3 regions of the Bacillus cihuensis genome follow, and region 3 is predicted to be linked to each of the others. Evidence: riboswitches for the same ligand, from Rfam matches in the RefSeq annotation. Region 3 holds a riboswitch; each other region holds the start of a gene.

Region 1 (4,979 bases), on a different contig from region 3:
TGCTCCATAAAGTCCGGCTTTTGCCTGAAGTAATGTGAGCTGATACTGAAATAAAAACTCACAGGCTTCGAGAATTTTTTTAGCTTCAAAGCCATCTTTCCCCCATGCAGTGATTCCGTGATTACGAATCAACACGGCTCCTTTATTTTCATTCGCAAAGGAAGCAAAGGTTGCTGCTAATCTAGGAATATCCGCATAGTTCCGGATGATTGGAATGATTAACTCTGCATTCTCATCCCACCGGTCAAATGCCTTTATTAGCTCCTGACCTTGAAAAACCACTTTCCCCACGTCGCCATACAATTCAGAAATCACATTGTTCGCTACTGTATGAACATGGAGACTGCAGCCGGCATCCGTTCTTTTGTATATTTCACAATGCAGCAGCGTCTCAAAAGAAGGCTTCACATTCGTGCTTCCGACAGGATTTCCATCACCATCCACAAGCAGAAAGTCTTCATTTGTTTTTTTTCGTTTATCTTTCCCGCTTGCCGTGACAAGAAATTGCAATGGATCATTTTGTACTTTAATCGCTAAATTACCGCTCGTGCCCATAAACCAATCTCTCTCGGCCAATTCAGCTTTTATCTCCATAAGCTCATGATGACGAGTAAGTAACACACTCATTTTCCAACCCCCTTCGTTTGACTACTTATTTGTAATTTCTCTAAAATGTCTATGCAATCATAAAACGTATCAAAAGGTTGAAATGGAATCGAAAACTCTCCGCATTTTTCAGCTAAATAATCTCTTGCTATGACAGTATGAGAAATTTTCGCAGCTTCCAAATCTGTTACAGAATCGCCAATGACTATTGCATGCGTCTTGGCATTCGATAGTTGTCGGATTATCGCAGGTTTGCAACAGCCGCAATTTTGATTCGTACATGTCTGATCACAAGGATGTGGCCATTGTATTTGAATCGTTTCACCTAAGAAATCAGCCTGATTACAAAACACCCCGGCAATAGAGTCAAACGGGGCGAGAATTGGTCTAACAAAAAAATCCATCCCTCCACTTACGATATAAAGGGGGATCTGTTGCTTTTTCGTATATTGAACAAATTCACTAAACCCTTCGCGAATCTCACTATTTTCTAAAACAAACTTAGTAATCTCCTGTTTTAGTGAAGTTGGAAGGAGACGAAACATGTTGCCTACCCCTTCTTGGATACTGACCGAACGAGATAAAACATGATCCTTCCACATCTCCCATTCTGGTGGAGCAAATTGCTTCATTATACTAACAATATTGTCTTTCTTTGTTACCGTACCATCAAAGTCACAAAAAATGATTGGATTATTCACTTCGCAACCACATCCTTCCAGCCCCATAGCCGGACTGCCTCCTGAAGTTCAAATGCAGCAGTTTCTTCTGAAAACGCATCCCCAGAAAGCACCAATTCAATTGCTTGATGAAACGCCTTACCACCACCCTGCGCTCCTTGTGGATGTCCATGAACGCCTCCACCTGCATTAATGACACAATCCTTTCCGAAATCTTGGATCAATAAAGGTACGAGACCTGGGTGAATCCCAGCTGATGGTACAGGAAATACCGATTTAATCTGTGTTTTCTTTATTAGCTCCTCTTTTATCGCTATCACCTTATCTCTGTCCAAAGCTACACTGCCGTATGGTGAAGGAAACAAGGAAAAGTCCGCTCCTGCCAATCTTTCCAATTTCCCTAACAGTAAGGCATGAGAAAGCCCATATTTTTCTGATGAAGTGAACGCACCGCTAACGGCAGGGTGAGCCATAATTGGAAGAGCAATTTCCTCATCTTCTCGTAAACTTTGTAAGACATCAAGACCATAAGCAAAAACGTTAAATAACAAAACATCCGCTCCTAAATCTCTTGCTTTTCTAGCTCGATCCCTTAATTCGAACGTTCTTCCTGTTAAATTCACGGCATATAACGTTCTATGACCAGTTTCTTCATACACTTGATCAAGTACTTTCTTTCCTTCTGTTACTCTTTTTTCAAGAGGAGTGAGAGGGTTTTCAAAGAGGATTTCATCGTCCTTCACTAGGTCAACACCACCCAATGCCTGTTCTCGTAATTGGTTGAGCAGATAATCTAAATCCCTCCCAATCACTCCCTTGAAAATACTCATAATTAAAGGACGATCAAAGACTTGAAGCTTTTCGCGAATGCCTGCAATTCCAAAACGAGGTCCTGGAAAATGGCTTAAAAGGTCTTGATCAAACTTTAAATCTACTAATTTAATTTCTCCATCTAGAGATAATTTTCCGAAAGTTGTCGTCAGGATAGCAGGAATATCTTTTGAAAAATTAGCCGCTGGAAAAGCAATGTGAAGTTCGCCAACGTTTTTTCCAGATACCTTCTCTTCATCCACTTCTTTGACCGTGACAACTCGACCTTTATGATTTTTTAATTGTTCTTGTTCGAGCAGCGGCAGGTTCGTCCAAGAACCAACCGTTAGACCAAGCGCTATTTCTTCGGCTTTTTTTTCCAAGCTTGATGAATCAGATATTATGCTGTACACAGCTGTTACTTCGCTCATTTTCGCCACTTCTTCCTTTTAAAAAATATAAAAAACCCCTTCAATAAGAAGAGGTTTCCGAATAAAAAACAACTTCTTATCTATCAGCATTTCTGCTGCAAGAATTAGCACCGTGCTTAAAAATAAGTCGGTTGCCGGGTATCATCGGGCTTGTCCCTCCACCTGCTCTTGATAAGATTTTGTATATAAAAAATTTAAGTTTAATGTAATTTCGTATAAATTATGCCATTTTGCATGATTACTGTCAATGTATTTTAAATTATTTTTATATTTTGATTACTAGTTAAAGTGAAACTTCAATCAGGCTTTACGGACAGTAGCCCCCCACACACATTAGCTTCTTCGATTCCTCTAAGCCTTGAGATAGGGGCTTTGACTTCCGTTAATGCGGGATAAAATTAGTTAAATACCTGCTTACAGGATTTTAGTAAATGAATTCCCACTGCCTTATTTATCCGTCTATTACCTTACTAATAAACTTATGCTGAGATATGTGTATGAACACTTTTTTGATTTTCCCACTTATGCAGCAATTTGAAAATTGGCGGCATCACGAGACAAACTACGATAATTCGGAGCACCTGCACAGCCACTACAAATGTGGAATCAGCATCTAGTACGACTGCTGTTGTCGCCATCTCCGCAACGCCACCCGGTGCGAACGCAAGGGCTGTGGTCATAAACGCCATTCCTGTGATTTCTGAAACAAAATAAGCACACGCAAACATCGCTACGATTAACATGATCGTACTGATGAAGGCAACAACTAATGTTTGTTTTAAACCAATAAACATTTCTTTGCGAAAACGGGAGCCAATCGATACGGCAATTAAAATCTGCGATACGACCATGATACTATGTGGCCAGAAGGCAATCATATCGTGTCCAGTAGTGGTAGATGTGATGGATTGAACAACGGCGACTCCAACCATGCTTCCAAGGAGCCAAGGAGCCGGAAATTTCAAATATTTACCTACATGATATCCCCCATAGGCAACGACAGCAAGCACCAGACTCCATAATAAGTGATGGATTTCAAAAACAGCGCCTGGCGATTGTACGATAACCGGTGCCGTCGGAATTACCACCAATAAGGACACGACAATCGGAATAATTAAAATAACAAGAAAAACACGCATCGTTTGGATAATACTAACGACCGCTGTGTTGGCACCGACTTCCTCAGCCATTCCTGGCATAGCCGATAGTCCACCCGGTGCCGTACCGAAAAAACTAGTCAGCATATTAGTTTCGCTAAATTTCCAAAGTGCCAAACCTGAAAGTAATGAAAACATAATTGAAAGCAGTAGCATGACTATAATAACAATCCAATGTTGCTGAAAGACTGTAAGAACAGATAGATTAATTTTTTGACCTAGTTCAATACCTAAAATACACTGCCCTATATTTAGCCAGTATTTCGGTAGACCTTTCGTCCCTAGAAAATTTGGTGATACGAAAGAAATGAGTGCAGCGAAGAGTAATGTTCCAAGCATCCATCCGATCGACAGACCTGTCAACGAAAGTAAAAAACCACCTGCGCTACTTAGAACAATAAACATCCATATATTTTTATTCAATTTTACATCGTCCTTCTTTCCGCTCTCTATATGAATAATTATAATGAATGGACAGTTATAAATAAAATATAATTTTGATATGACTAACCATAAGTAAAGATTATATTAGCTCCGTAATTGTTTCGAACTTGCCAAAGCACTATTATCTTGAAGCACTCTCCAGTTTGAACAAGTACCAATAAAGTGGAACTTCAATCAATGGGGGTTTTTCTTCATCCTCCACTGATTGTAGTCCCGTTCTAGTGTCGCTAAAACCTCCACACAGTGTGGGTAAAGCGACACTACAAACCCGATTGGGCTTTTACGGGCATCCCCCACCTACGCTTTTTCAATTCCTCTAAGCCTTGAGGGGGAAGTCTTGACTTTCCGTTAAAGCAAGAGAAAGCATTTCGCAATAGACAAAAAGACGTGTATATACAGAAAACTTGCTTTCTGTAAGATACACGTTAGGCACATCTGAAAAATTTAATAGTATGAAAAGTGTAAGCTACTGCACAAAAACGTCTAAAAGTCCCCTTTTATATCTTTCGCGAGTTTAAAAAGGGATGATTCCTAATACAATAGCTACAATAATCATGACAGCTGTTGAACCACATGCCCACTTCAAGAAGGAACGCTGTAATGCTCCAAAATCTTCTCCAACCATCCCGACCAATAGATAGGTAGAAGGAACAAGAGGACTTAATAAATGAACAGGCAATCCTAAAAGAGAAGCTCTTCCAATCAAAGCTGGGTCGATTCCATAAGCAGCTCCAGCCTTAGCTAGTAATGGAAGTACTCCGTAGTAAAAGGCATCATTGGACATGAAGAACGTAAACGGCGCACTAATAACTGCCGTGATTACAGCAAAGTGCGAACCCATAACATCTGGA
Region 2 (4,979 bases), 690 kb from region 3:
CCATCATTCTAAACTAGATTTTTCTTTCTAACTATGGATTGAAGGATTTACTGGTGAAGTACTAAAAGGAAAAAGAGAACCGTACCCCTTTGCATCATATATAAGAATCTTCTATTAAATAGCTAAAAAATATAGTGTGTGACAAGTGGAATATTTTTATGAAGCAAGACCACTCGGATCGTGCCAAACCTGAAGATCAAAAAGAAGCAGGAGAACGCCCCCCTACTTCATCCAATCTGGTTGATGGAATCCTTGGAACTCTTCTTCAATCACTTTCTTAAATTCTACGGATTCTACTGCATCCTTGATGTCCTTCACAAATTGTTCATCTTTATTTTCCGTTAGAACCACGACACGATTAATGATATTTTCTGGCAGCTTATCCCTTACAAGTGCCTTCGTTAAGTCCAGTCCTGCCGCGATGGCAAAATTCCCATTGATTGCTGCAAGGTCAACAGATTCTAGTGCTCTTGGTGTTTGAGCGGCTTCGATTGGTTTAAATTTAAGCTCTTTGGGGTTACTAATGACATCCTTTTCAGAGGCACGAAGAGGATCGGCATTACTGTCAAATTCGATTATGCCATTATCCTTTAACACCGTTAAGCCCCTTGCTAGATTGGTAGGATCATTTGCAAGTACAATGGTACTGCCTTTCTCAATCTCATCCAATGATTGATACTTATTAGAATAAATACCGATGGGTGCTGTCGGTACCGTAATCACACTCGTTAATTCCATATCATTTTCTTTTGCGAACGCATTCATATATACCTCGTGCTGAAACAAGTTTGCATCCAGTGATCCGTTATTCAGTGCTGTATTTGGCTGTATGTAATCGTTGAATTCTTTCACGGTTACCTTATAGCCTTTTTCTTCTAAATAAGGCTTGACTCCTTTTTCTAGCATATCACTGTACGGGATTGTCGCCCCCAGTACTAATTCTTTCTTTTCACCGGCAGAGGATGAACTACCTGAATTACAAGCAGATAAAGCACCCATGACAAGTATGAATAGCAAAACAAAAATTTGTTTTTTCAATTTAACCACTCCCCTGTTTTTAGCGTTTGTTTACTCTTTTCGCGATATGCCCCCCTATATATTGGAATAGTTGCACTAAGACAACCACCAAAATGAGGTTTGTGTACATGATCGTATTATCATAACGATAGTACCCGTAACGAATAGCTAAATCCTCGATCCCCCACCCCAATGATTCCAACCATAGCGGAATAGACGATTAAGATAATGGCAGTCATGGTAAAGCCGGTCATCAATCCTGGCTTGGCTTCTGTAAGGATAATGTTTGTGATGATTAACCCGAAGTCCAGACAGCAACCGCAGCTTCGATGACTCCTTTATCAAATCTCTTGCAGATGATTCTACTAATTCTGCAAAAAAAAGGAATCCCCGCTACCGCTAGAGTCACCGTCGCTGCTAATGGTCTAATGGTTGTATCCACGAGAAAATTTTTAAATAACATTAAGAATACGATCAGGATAAACGGAATGGAACGGATTAGGTTGATCAAGATCTCAAAAACCTGTTTAATCCATATATTTTCTTAAAAATTCCGCGATCCGTGATAAACAAAACCATTCCTATAGATAGGCCCACCAGAATCGCGAATATTTCTCCCTTCTCGATCGTAAGCGAAACGTCATCTACACCCACAATCGTTTCCTTTTTACCCCTAAATTCCTTCTTAATGTGCTTCAACTCAATCATCCGGCTATTCCACTCCGCTCCTATTTTTACCGCTCGGTAAGGACACGTCTGTACTGGCTACCAGGATGGTCATCCGGCAAAATACTTTTCCCCCTAGGAAATAACTTTTCTCGCAATGTACCTGATTGATACTGCTTCTTATATAATCCCCGCTCTTGCAAGATTGGAATCACTAACTCAATAAAGGATTCCAAATCACCAGGCGTCACCAAATGGTTTAAATTGAAGCCGTCTACTCCTGATTCTTCAAATTGACGTTGTATAGCGTCCGCAACCTCTGATGGGTTCCCAACAATAATTTGGGTTCGATCTAATGACTCGAATCGTTTAAGTGCTTCACCAACAGATAATTTCTTCGGTGCATCCTTCGTTAAAGTAGCTGCTTTATAATGGCCGCCTTCCGTCGATTTCTTATATTCAAACGGCTCATTCGGATCCACGCCCTCAAACTCGGCAATGTCATAACCGCTAGCTCCGAACTGTGCTTTAGCAGCATCTGAACTCCATACTTTGTTATATTCCTCGAACTTCTGCCAAGCCTCTTCCGTCGTTTCGGCAACAATAACACTCAGAAAAGAAATGATTTTAATATTATCTGGATTACGACCATGCGTTTGTGCTCGCTGTCTAATATCCTCTGTGTAAAAACGAATTCTCTCAGGTGTGGGACCACCGACAAATATACACTCTGCATGTTTGGCTGCGAATTCCCTGCCGCGTTCCGATGTTCCCGCTTGATAAATGACAGGCGTGCGCTGAATGGAAGGTTCAGTTAAATGCGGCCCTTCCACTTTAAAATAGGTGCCTTCATGATTGATTTCATGTACTTTTTCGGGATCTACCAATGTATTCGTTTCCGCATTTTCAATCATGGCATTGTCTTCCCAGCTTTGCTCCCAGAGTTTATAAGACACCTCAAGGAACTCATCGGCTTTATTGTATCGTTCATCATGTTTGATCATATCTGGTAACCCAAAGTTTCTGGCTGCATTTGGGAGATAAGAAGTCACAACATTCCATGCAATTCTTCCCTTTGTCAAATGGTCTAAAGTAGAAAACCGTCTTGCATTTCCAAATGGTGGTTCATAGGTCGTACTAACTGTGATTGCGAATGACAAATTTTCTGTTACACTGGCCATCGCAGAAATGAGCAGCGATGCATCGTTCACTGGCACCTGTAAGCCATCTCGAATGGAAGGATCTTTACTCTTCTGATAAATATCATAAATGCCAAGGACATCTGCAAAAAAAATCGCATCAAACTTGCCTCGCTCCAATAGCTTTGCTAATTCAATCCAGTAGTCCAAATCCTTGTACCTGCGATGACGCTTATTGTCTGGATGCTTCCAAAGCCCATGGGAATTGTGCATCGAACTGCTCATATCAAAAGCATTTAAAATGATTTGTTTAGTCAATTTTTTTTCCTCCCTGTATTATATGATTTTTCTTATCCGCAAACTCGGATTAAAAGAAACGAAATAGGTTTCTCAGACTCCATTCAAAGTCATAAAAAATCCCCTTCTTTTACAAGAAAAGAAGGGGATTGATTGCCATACGAAAGCATACATCCCTTCTTATCTTTCAAGCATTTCGCTCGATGGAATTGGCACAGTACTAAACTAGTCTGTTGCCGAGGTTTCACAGGGCCAGTCCCTCCACCTCTCTAGATAAGAAAAACATTTTCATTCAGCTATTTACAAAAATATACATGAAGATTAAAATTATGTCAAATTATTTTTAACAATTAAAATAATAATTATATTATGAATTTTTCATAACTTTAGTATTGACAATTATTAGAATTCCATTTAATGTGAGGCTATCAAATAGAATACGTAACAAATTCTTATCAAGAGTCAGGGGAGGAAGTGGTCCTACGATCCTGCAGCAACCATTTATCCAAAGTGATAAGTAAAGGTGCTAATTCCAGCAGACAGTTCCAATGTCTGGCAGATGAGAAAGAGCAGCTAAGAAACAAAGTCCTCTTTCGTCAGCGAATGAGGACTTTTTTGATGTTAAGAAAATGGAGGCAAATGTTATGACCATTGTTCATCAGCAAATACCCGTCAACAAAACGCAAGAAGGACGAATAAAACAAGCAAAAGTATTAGCAGATATCTTTAAAAAAAGAGCAGCTAAAATCGACAGAGAGGGCGAATTTCCCTATGAAAACTTTGAAGATTTAAAGGAACAGGGCTTCTTAGCACTCACTGTTCCGAAAGAATATGGTGGTGCTGGAATTGATTTATATGAATTTCTATTCATTCAGGAAATCATCGCACAAGGTGATGCACCAACCGCTCTTTCCCTTGGCTGGCATCTAGGCTGCATCCTTGAGGCAGCCGAAAGAAGACACTGGAAAGAAGAAAGCTTTGCCAAGCTTTGTCAGTGGATTGTTCATGACAACGCCCTGATCAATGTGGCACAATCCGAACGCGCAACGGGGAGCCCTTCCAGAGGCGGGATTCCCACCACGACTGCCATCAAAGAAGGCAACGGCTGGCGGATCAATGGCGTTAAATCCTTCACCTCCATGGCCGTCGCACTCGATTATTCAATCGTCACTGTCGATGTCAATCAAACTGGCAAGAAAGGCTTTGTACTTGTTGATCATAAGCTGGAAGGTGTGTCTGTGGAAGAAACATGGGATAGTATTTCGATGCGGGGCACAAAGAGTGATGATCTGATTTTAGATCAAGTCTGGGTAGAATCGGATGCATTATTGGTACAAGAAGAGCTTAATCAACCCCATCCGAATGGCTGGTATCTTCAAGTACCTGCTGTGTACATTGGAATCGCCCTTTCTGCAAAAGAGTATGCTGTATCTTTCGCATCTACCTATCGTCCTAGTACACTGCCAGGTCCAATTAGTGATGTACCGGACGTAAGAAGAAAAATAGGAAAAATGGAACTAGAATTATTTAACGCTCGGGAAGTGTTATTTTCTGTTGCAAGAAAATGGATTGAATACCCTGAGAAACGGGCGTACATGGGTTCAGAACTAGCCGCCGTGAAATATATTGCAACAAACAGCGCGAATAGAGTCGTAGATTTAGCGATGAGAATTGTTGGTGCAAGAAGCCTTTCTGCCGAATCCCCCCTACAGCGCCACTTCCGGGATGTTCGTGCAGGTCTTCATAACCCGCCGACAGATGATGCGATTGTATACAGCCTAGCCAAAACTGTGTTAGATTGAAGAAGCGAGGGGACGGTTCTCATGTCTCCCTTCCCCTATGCTTTCAAAATTTTTGCAG
Region 3 (4,979 bases):
TGCATTCCCTTTTTTCACTGCAATAATATTAATGTATGGTTTCGCTGTGGCACTTTCATGGAATAAGGATTCATCTAATTTCAGACCTGCTTCCATAGCAAAGTTGTTATTAATAACGGACGCATCCACATCATCTAAGAAACGCGGAGTATTTCCAGCAGCCACTGCTTCAAACTTCAAATTCTTCGGATTGGTTGCAATTTTATTTAATGCTCCATTTCCATCAAAATCCTCAACTAACGTAATCAGGCCCGCCTCTTGCAATAGTAACAAGGCACGTCCAAAATTCGTTCCTTCATTAGGTACAGCAATCGTTGCTCCTTCTGGTAGCTCTTCAAGTTTTTCATATTTTTTTGAATACAACGCCATTGGCGCAATAACCGTCGAACCAATTGCTTCTAAATCCAACTTTTGCTTATTAATAAACTCGTCAAAATAAGAAATCGTTTGAAAGGAATTTGCATCGATCTCCCCTTCAGCTAATGCAAGATTCGGTTGGATATAATCATTAAACTTAACGAGCTCGATATTTAGCCCTTCATCTTTAGCAATGCCAACAATATAATCCCATATTCTTGTATCCCCGCTACTAACGCCGACCTTCACCGTTTTTTCACCCTCTGCACTGCCTTTTTCATCAGTTTTTCCACATGCCGTCAACACAGCAAGTGCCAGTACTAAGACTGCAATTAATAATTTCTTCATTTTTTATTCCTCCAATTATCTTCTTCTGATTTTTTTTGAAACGATATTTCCAGTTGATTGCAGTAATTGAACAATTACCACTAGTGCTGCAACCGTGACAATCATCGTCATCGTATCGAAGCGTTGATACCCATAACTTAAAGCAAGGTCACCAACTCCACCTGCACCAACCGCACCGGCCATCGCTGAAGCGCCGACAAGTCCGATTGTAGCTGTTGTAAACGTAAGTACTAATGAGCTAAGTCCTTCCGGAATTAAAAAGCGAAAAATAATTTGCCATGTCGTCGCTCCCATAGCTTCCGCAGCTTCAATAATTCCTTTGTCTACTTCCAAAAGTGAATTTTCCACAAGTCGTGCAATATAAGGCGCCGCATAAAAAATCAAGGGAACAATCGCTGCATTTGTGCCAATTGCTGTACCGACTACGAATCTAGTAAATGGAATCAGTGCAACTAGTAAAATAATGAACGGGACAGACCGTAAAATATTAATAACTGGGTTTAATACGTTAAATACCCACTTATTCTCTAAAATGTGACCATTCCTAGTAATAACTAGTAAGATTCCCAGTGGAAGTCCAATCACAACTGAAAATAATAGTGATAAGGCAACCATATAAAGCGTATCGCCAAAACCAGTTAACAGCTGATCAGCAGTAATTTCCATACCCCACAATGTGTTACTCATGTATCCTCACCTCCTGCACAAGAATATTTTCAGCTTGAATATAGTCAAATGCTTTCCTAATCTCGCTTTTTTCGCCTGTCACTTCAATAATTAAATTACCAAAAGGCGTTTCCTGTATTTCCGAAATATTTGCTGATAAAACATTTAAATCAACATCAAATCGTTTAGCAACTGTTGATAATAAAGGCTTACCTGAATTGGCTCCAATAAAATTAATTTTCCAGATAATCGGATTCCCTTCCGCCTGGCTTATATAGCTTTGCGGAATTTCGTCATGAATTACTGTTCGGACAAAGTTTTGAGCAATCTCTGTTTGCGGCTTGGCAAATACGTCAAACACAGAACCTTGCTCAACAATCCGCCCACCTTCCATAACCGCCACCTTATTACAAATTTCGCGAATGACCGACATTTCATGGGTAATTAGCAAGATGGTGATATTATATTCCCTGTTTACTTTCTTTAATAGCTGTAAAACAGCACTTGTCGTTTGTGGATCGAGCGCCGATGTGGCTTCATCGCATAACAGAATCGAAGGATTCGTTGCTAGAGCACGTGCAATGCCGATTCGCTGCTTTTGACCACCAGACAATTGCTCTGGATAATTTTTCGCCTTCCCCAAAAGACCAACAAATTCCAATAATTCATTAACTCGTGTATGAATTTCTTTTGCAGGTGTACCCGATAAGATGAGCGGCATCGCTACATTATCAAAAACCGTCTTCGAGTTAAGCAAATTAAAATGTTGAAAAATCATCCCAATTTTCTTTTTCTCTGTTCGTAAATCTTTCGGCTTTAACGAAGTCAACGCTTTGCCATTCACCAATACCTGTCCTTCTGACGGACGCTCGAGTAAATTGACCAACCGGATTAACGTACTTTTTCCGGCGCCACTATAGCCGACAACACCGAAAATATCGCCTTTTTCAACGACTAAATCGATCCCTTTCAAAGCTTCAACGGTTTGTTTCTTTGATTCATACATCTTTTTTACATTTTGAAATTCAATCATCTACTCTCCCCCATGTTGTTTCTTTTCAAAGCTGTAACACGAAAAAGCCTCTTCCATCATTAGACAGAAGAGGCTTACTTAGACAAATACAAAAGAATACACTTCTATTAATTATCTAGTAAAGGCTTCTTCTTATCTTTCAAACTTACGTTCGTTGGAATTAGCACAGTATTTTTACAAAAGTAAAAACCTGTTGCCGAGGTATCATAGGGCCAAGTCCCTCCACATCTCTTGATAAGAATGTATCCATATATTATTTTATTTTTTTAAATATATAACTTAATATTTAAAATGTCAATTAAATTCTAAAAAATAGATTTATTATAACTATGATGTTGACCCATAATAAAAAGGGCAAACCCACATTTACTACAACCGTTCATCTATAGCTATTATTTGAATACAGACATTTTTTGGATATATTTGTGTTAGTGTAGCTTTAAAATAACAGTTGGATAAAGACGGAAACATTCATTCAGTTTTCTCCTATCTAATCCAATTCAAAATATCGGTTATGTAAACAAAAACCCACCTGCTGCAGAACAACAAAGCAAGACAATTAATGTATTCAAACGCTAATCGTCTTACTCCACCTCTTGTCGATCGTTTATAAAAATAGGGTAATTAAATTAACGGGTTCCGATAAGGGAGAGGAAACGTATAATTAGAATCTTAACTAGCAGACTAATTCGCATGGCGAGTTGGTCTGCCTTTTTATTGTTACATCAACGTTTAATGGAGTAAGACTTATTGTGTATTGAGGTAGTGAAAAAGGGTAATTCAATTTATATGGAATATATAGTAAAGACATTATTTTGAGGTCCCCTTATGGACAAGATATTGGTTTTAAAAACCTCAATTACCACCACTTAGCTTTAATATTACAGAATAAGTCTCTTCTTCTCTCTTACATCATCATTTCTTCCTGTTGCTTTACTCTTAACCTCTCCTCTAAAACATGGACCATTTGAAGGAAATGATCTGCTTCTCTTACTACATGGTCAGCCAGCAACGGGTCGATGACATTTCTGATTTGACAGGTCTTTATGAAATCTAACCCTGCCTGTTTAAAATCCCTAAGCTCATGTGTTGCGTTCTCACTATCCTTATTAAGCTTTCCAATGATGGGATAGGTCGGTTGTTTCTTATATAGCATCGATTCAACATCCCTTGCCTGGTTGAGAAGGACTTCAAAATCATCCCCAAATTTTAAAGCGGTTTTCACTAAATTCCGTTCCGATTGATCAAGCAGCGATGCGATAAATCGCGAATGCTCCATCATAATTTTTAGCCAAAATACATTTTCCTTGATAATCGCATCCTGGATAGGGTCCAAAATCCCTTCATTAAATTTTTTTAACGTCCTCATAAAATATTCAGCCTCACGTGCTGTATGATCAACAAGGAGAGGGAAGTTAAAGCCCATGACTTTACAATTGATTATAAGGATGAGCAAATTTCGTTTAAAATTCCGTAATCCTAAAACAAGCTGTATTGAATCTTCATTTAACTTACGGACTGCAGTTACATTATTGGGGGTTTGATACGCTCTTTTTTCCTGTTCTTCAAAATAATGGTAGAAACGATCTGTTTGCTGGATAAGATGCTTGTCATGCCGGCTAAACCCTTCACCCAAAAAATAGGAATGCTCTTTCATAATTCGTAACCAAAATTTGTTCTCAACTAATGATCGCTCAATAAATAGTTGTTCCGTTAATGATTCAGGTGGTGCAGCAAAAGTTTCAGGAGCAATTAACATTTGGTTTTTTGATTCCATGTCATGATGTCCTTGGTTAACCACTGTTTCACCCTCCTTTGAAAAACACACATACAATACATCTTTATTTGTAAACTTTTTTATTATGTTATCTTGTGGGCAATTCAGATAAAAATTATTGTTGTACGAACTTCAAAAATCGGGCGCTTTTCTTGAGTAACGAAAAATAGTCCAATTTCTCAGCATTAAATTAAGAAATTGGACTTTTTTATATTATTTTTTCCTTAACGCTGTAAATTGTCAATTCCTGACGCTACCTCTTAAAGGTGATAGTTAGCTTAAGAATAAAACCACCAATATATTTTATGAAAGAGAATATTGGTTATTTAAATGGAAATAAATGACGAATTAACAGTAACAATTAAATATCTAGGATTAATCCCATTTCTTGAATAATAAAGAAGTGGGATTTTTTGTACAGTAAATAATAAGAAATTAACAACTGAGGACGCTTGTATTACCAAGCGTTTTTTTGTGCTAATTTTAGTGTCATTTTGGGTTAGATTTGATGGACGAATAGATGTGTTTTATACCATTTTCTCTCCCTAAACGGAACTCGTTATAATCAAATATGAGTTTTTTTTATTTCAATCAAACTTGATTACCAGGATACTAGATTCCCCCATACCCCTTTAGACTTCCATTCCAGGCACATCATTAGAAGTTTCGAGAAGAGTTAGATTTATTTGTTTTGCTTCTTTTTATTAAAAATCGGCATATAGAGAGAAATAATCCAGTTTACAAACGGATCAAACGATCTTGATAATTTTACAATCACATATGAGACAACAATAGCCA

Evidence for each region. Region 3 has a riboswitch for S-adenosylmethionine ahead of V179_RS32530 (methionine ABC transporter ATP-binding protein). Riboswitches for the same ligand answer to the same signal wherever they lie in the genome.
Region 1: it holds a riboswitch for S-adenosylmethionine, as region 3 does, so the genes downstream of both, V179_RS0103315 (2,3-diketo-5-methylthiopentyl-1-phosphate enolase) here and V179_RS32530 (methionine ABC transporter ATP-binding protein) in region 3, are expected to answer to the same signal.
Region 2: it holds a riboswitch for S-adenosylmethionine, as region 3 does, so the genes downstream of both, V179_RS0113910 (LLM class flavin-dependent oxidoreductase) here and V179_RS32530 (methionine ABC transporter ATP-binding protein) in region 3, are expected to answer to the same signal.

Annotation. Positions count from the first base shown of each region.
Region 1 covers NZ_AYSD01000010.1:742,347-747,325, reverse strand. The annotation lists gene V179_RS0103325 (methylthioribulose 1-phosphate dehydratase) at 1-627, opposite strand, end outside; gene V179_RS0103320 (2-hydroxy-3-keto-5-methylthiopentenyl-1-phosphate phosphatase) at 624-1,334, opposite strand; gene V179_RS0103315 (2,3-diketo-5-methylthiopentyl-1-phosphate enolase) at 1,304-2,527, opposite strand; SAM riboswitch class I at 2,601-2,705, opposite strand; gene V179_RS0103310 (AbrB family transcriptional regulator) at 3,007-4,089, opposite strand; gene V179_RS0103305 (CitMHS family transporter) at 4,643-4,979, opposite strand, start outside.
Region 2 covers NZ_KI632495.1:1,680,542-1,685,520, forward strand. The annotation lists gene V179_RS0113900 (MetQ/NlpA family ABC transporter substrate-binding protein) at 223-1,038, opposite strand; gene V179_RS30720 (hypothetical protein) at 1,313-1,528, opposite strand; gene V179_RS0113910 (LLM class flavin-dependent oxidoreductase) at 1,752-3,140, opposite strand; SAM riboswitch class I at 3,297-3,399, opposite strand; SAM riboswitch class I at 3,569-3,685, shown strand; gene V179_RS0113915 (acyl-CoA dehydrogenase family protein) at 3,764-4,921, shown strand.
Region 3 covers NZ_KI632495.1:2,366,149-2,371,127, forward strand. The annotation lists gene V179_RS0117085 (MetQ/NlpA family ABC transporter substrate-binding protein) at 1-705, opposite strand, end outside; gene V179_RS0117090 (methionine ABC transporter permease) at 721-1,371, opposite strand; gene V179_RS32525 (NIL domain-containing protein) at 1,385-1,804, opposite strand; partial or broken gene V179_RS32530 (methionine ABC transporter ATP-binding protein) at 1,882-2,404, opposite strand; SAM riboswitch class I at 2,534-2,645, opposite strand; gene V179_RS0117100 (DUF2935 domain-containing protein) at 3,312-4,181, opposite strand; gene V179_RS0117105 (undecaprenyl-diphosphatase) at 4,864-4,979, opposite strand, start outside.